2 regions of the Microbispora sp. H10885 genome follow, and region 2 is predicted to be linked to the other one. Evidence: riboswitches for the same ligand, from Rfam matches in the RefSeq annotation. Region 2 holds a riboswitch; the other holds the start of a gene.
The links. Region 2 has a riboswitch for cyclic di-AMP ahead of HHX37_RS35475 (C40 family peptidase). Riboswitches for the same ligand answer to the same signal wherever they lie in the genome.
Positions count from the first base shown of each region.

Region 1: linked by a shared signal. The riboswitch ahead of HHX37_RS24195 (CHAP domain-containing protein) and the one ahead of HHX37_RS35475 (C40 family peptidase) in region 2 are both predicted to bind cyclic di-AMP.

Region 1 is NZ_JABBWY010000009.1:132,072-134,267, reverse strand. It holds gene HHX37_RS24200 (hypothetical protein) at 1-452, shown strand, start outside; cyclic di-AMP (ydaO/yuaA leader) riboswitch at 1,029-1,163, shown strand; gene HHX37_RS24195 (CHAP domain-containing protein) at 1,177-1,851, shown strand.
Region 2 is NZ_JABBWY010000001.1:930,833-933,028, forward strand. It holds gene HHX37_RS04205 (SAM-dependent methyltransferase) at 1-562, opposite strand, end outside; gene HHX37_RS35475 (C40 family peptidase) at 728-1,123, opposite strand; cyclic di-AMP (ydaO/yuaA leader) riboswitch at 1,362-1,521, opposite strand; gene HHX37_RS04215 (hypothetical protein) at 1,858-2,196, opposite strand, start outside.

The sequences.
Region 1 (2,196 bases), on a different contig from region 2:
GGATCGACCGCGGAGACTTCGGTCAAGAAGAGAAAGACCACTGGGCCAACGGAATCTCCTGCGCCACGACCGACGGCAACGGCTACTACTGGCTCACCGCGGGAAACCGGGTCGCCGTCCTCGAACCGAACAGCGGAGATTTTCTGCCCATCGCCGGCTGGGACCGTCCCAGGGATCTGACTGAAATATGGCCGGCTCTCCAACACCTGGAGGAGGCCGGAATCATGGGCGACCAGACCCTGAAAGCCCTGTGCTGGGCACACAACGGCAACAGGGCGAAATGGTTTCTGGTCTTCCACAGCACGCTCTTCACCAATTACCCCGACGACGGCTCGGGCAGTTTCGGTTACAACTTCATCGCGTGCCAGTCCGACACGGAGGACTGGTACTACAGCTGGAACGCCATGTTCAACTACCTGAACGGCCCATGGCCGTACCCGTCCTGCGATTGACCGCACCGCCCGGGGTGACGCCATGAGGACGATGGTCGTCTCCGAGCCGGCGGCGCCGCGCCGCCTCGTCCCCGCGCGGGGACGGCGGCGTACACCGGCGTGAACAGCACTGCCCGGCGCGACTTGTAGTACTGCTCGCACAACGGCAGGTGGTTGTGCGGATCTTGGCCGCCATCCGGTCCGGCGTGGTGTAGCCGGGCGACTCCCGACTGGTGCGGTCGATCGATGCCAACGCGCACCTCGAAGGTCACGGGGCCGCGTTGCACTTCACCCCAGGCGCTCAGCCATGCCACCAGCACGTGGTTCGGCCTCCCCCCAGGTCAGCGAGGCGCGTTCGCTGTGAGCGAACAGAGGTGTGAGCAGAGGAGAAGAAGGGGAACGCGGCAACCCCGGCGGGGCGGGCGGACCCGTTCTTTGCCCCCGCCCGCCCGGCATCTCACCAGGTAAAACCCGACTTGTCATGACTTGACTGGTTTGGACGCGTCTATTACGTTTTGGGCAACTCGGGGCCCACTTGCTCATCTCAGTGGTCAAGAAAGCCCACCTCACACCGACGCGGCCGGCCGATCTCGGCCTGCCGTTCGGCTGCCTAATCCGCGCAAGCGGAGCCGGGGACCCAACCTCTTCCTGGGGTGAATCGGCATACCTGCCGTAGGGCGACTTCCAGCCCGAACCCGTCAGCTAACCCGGTCGGCAGCATGGAAGCAAAGGGAGTCCGCCCATCATGCACGCCCTCACGACCTGTCTGCGCACGGCCCTCGCCGGCGGAGTCCTCGCCTCGGCCGTGGCGATCGCCCCGCCCGCCGCGCAGGCGGCGGACAACCCGGCGGCCGGCAAGGGCACGGCCGCTGTAGCCGCGCCGTCCCTGACCGAGATCGCCGCCCGGCTGCCCAAGGTCGGCCCCCAGGACGTCATCAAGCTGGCCGCGAGCCAGGTCGGCATCAGCGAGGACGCCGACGGCGGCGGGACCAAGTTCCAGGAGTGGTACATGACCAGCCCGCGCGCCCGCGAGACCCTTGCGCGGGACGGCGGGGCGCTGGAAGAGTACGAGAACGCCCCCTGGTGCGACATGTTCGTCTCCTGGGTCGGCCAGCAGCTCGGCATCCAGCCGGTCATGGGTTCCGACGCCTACACCGTGGAGCACGCCCGCTGGTTCGCCGACCACGGCCGCTGGGGCCGTACGCCCAAGCCCGGGGCCGTGGTGTTCTTCAGCTGGAGCGGCAGCAAGAAGATCGGCGACATCCAGCACGTCGGCTTCGTCGTCAGGGACAACGGCAACGGCACCATCCGCACCGTCGAGGGCAACACCGGGAACGGAGCCGTCGAGGCCCGCACCCGCCCCACCTGGCAGGTCGCCGGGTACGGCTACCCGGTCTACCCCGCCGAACTCGCCTCCTGACGAGATCCCCGCAGGAATACTCGACCAAGAAGCCTCAGAGCCGCGGCGAACCCGGGCCCCTATGACCGGGGTCTCGTGTTCACGACCGCGGCTCTCGGCTTGTGGCCGGGTCAGTGATCAGCGGGTTCCCACCACGTCATGAACTCGCATTTCATGGCGCAGCGCGCCGCGATGCGTAGCATCGACGGTCGTGTACACGATCGGGGAACTGTTACGGCAGTGGCGGCATCGCCGGCCGCTCAGCCAGCTCGATCTCGCGATCGCCGCCGACGTCTCAGCCCGTCACGTCAGCCTGATGGAGACCGCGAGCCGTACCCGGCGCTGGTCATCGATCGTGGACGGAAC
Region 2 (2,196 bases):
GGTCGCTGGTGTACGCGTGGACCACGTCGAAACCGGGGGACTCGGCGGCGGCGACGGTGCCGGGCAGGTCGAGGAACTCCGACTTCGCGGCGCCCAGCCGGGTGAGCGCCTCCGCGGTCGGCTCGCGCTCCCAGAATCCCTCGCCCACCAGTGCCAGCCCGTTCGGCCGCAGGTAACGGCGGACGTGCTCGACGGTCGGGACGAGCCCGCCGAACGCGTGCGTGGCTCCGACGCAGAGCACCAGGTCGTACTGCTCGGCGACCGGGAAGTCGGCGGCCGGCCGCTCGTGGAACCGGATGCGCTCCCAGACGCCCTGGACCTCGGCCGCCTGCTCCGCCGCCTTGAGGCCGAGCGCGGAGATGTCCACACCGTCGGCGGTCGCGTCCTGGTAGAGCGCCAGCGCGCGCAGCGTCCAGGCCGCCTCGCCACAGCCGAGATCGAGGATTCTCGCCCCCTCGGCCAGCCGGGCCCGGCGCAGCAGCCGGGTCACGTTGGCACCGGAGACCGGCGCGGCGATGGGGTGGTCCCGATGAGCGAGATGGCTGATCAGCTGGCGGTCCATGGCCCAATCCTTCCGCATCCCCGAACCCTTGCGGCAAGCCGAATCCGCCCTTACGGGCGGCGCCGGGACGACCGCCGGCGTGCCGCCGGCCTGGCCGGCCCCCGGCGGGGACGCGGTCACGTGTGACCGGACGTCCCCGCCGGGGTGTCGTCCACGACGCCGGGGTCACACGCCGGGGCGTACGGCGGTGACGAAGTTGCTCCTCCAGTAGCCCTTGAGGCGGTCGACCCTGACCACCGCGCCGGAGTGGGGAGCGTTGATCACTTTCTTGTTCCCCATGTACATGCCCACGTGGCCGCCGCCACTGGTGAAGATGAGGTCGCCCGGCTTGAGACGCGCCAGGGAGACCTTCTTCTTGACGGCGTTGAGCATCGACCACGTCGTACGCGGGATCTTGACGCCGGCCTTGCGCCAGGCGAACTGGACCAGCCCGGAGCAGTCGAACGCCCCCGGGCCCGTGGCGCCCCAGACGTAGGGATCGCCGATCTGCTTTTTCGCCACCTTGATGGCGAGTTCGGCCTTCTCCTGCTGGACAGCGGCCTTGGTGAGCTTCGTGTTCACGGAGGACTCCGCCGTGGAGGCCGTGGGAGCCTCTCCGGCGTACGGGGTGAACGCCGTGACGGGGGGCTCGGGCGGGATGGCCGTCGAGTCCGGGGGCGGGGCTGTCACGGTCCCCGTGACGGCGCCGGCGGGCAGGGCGCCGAAACCTGCCAGGGAGAGGGTGAGCGCTGCGCTACCGACCGTGACGCAGGCAGCGCGAAGCAGAGTGGTGGGGTTGGCGGACAGGGGGATCTCTCCTAGGGTCTTCCGCTTGCGCCTACCGGGTTAGCTGACGGATTCGGGCAGGGAAGTCGCCCTACAGCGCTTACGCGCCGATTCACCCCGGACCTTCGGATGGAAGGTCGATTGGTTCCCCGGCTCCGAGCCTCCTTGCTGCACGGATTCGGCATCACCGGCGCCCAGGGGGGCGGGAGAGGACATGGCGCCGGTGACAGTGGATGCGCTTTCCGAACACGGGCTGGCCGGGTTCGTTGGGCAAGGAAACTACCAAGGCGCGCCGTATTGCCGCAAAGGGGGCAAATAGGATTATGACCGCATAAAGGGGTCATAAAGCGAGGAGCCGCAGGTCAGGGCGGGTGTGGTAGGCGGAAACGTGACGCTCGTCACACCGGCTGATCGGCCTTCCGCAGGTCGCCAAGGCGCGCGAAACCGGCCGATGGGTGTCTTCCACCGGCCGCGGGCGATCCCGAAGCACCGGCCACGCCGTCGGTGCACGGCGTGGCGAGGTCAGGCGGTCACTGCGTACGCCAGAACGTGCCGTTGGCCGAGGGGTCGTCGGGGTCGCCCTGCGGGACGGTGAAGCCCGCGCCCCACATCGTCGTCGTTCCCGGCCTGCGGGCGACGGAGAACACGACGGCGTCGGTGCCGGACTTCCGGAGGAGCCGGGCCTGTCGCCACGTCGAGCCGGTGACCTGCCACAGGGTGGGGTTCCAGTTGCCCTGCAGGACCCAGACGCCGCCCCTGCCGTCGGGCTCCACCTCGGTGTACGGCTGGGCGTTGGCGGAGCCGATGGAGACGGTCCACGACCTGCCGTTCCAGTGCATGACCAGGGTGCGGCCGAAGTCGACGTCGTC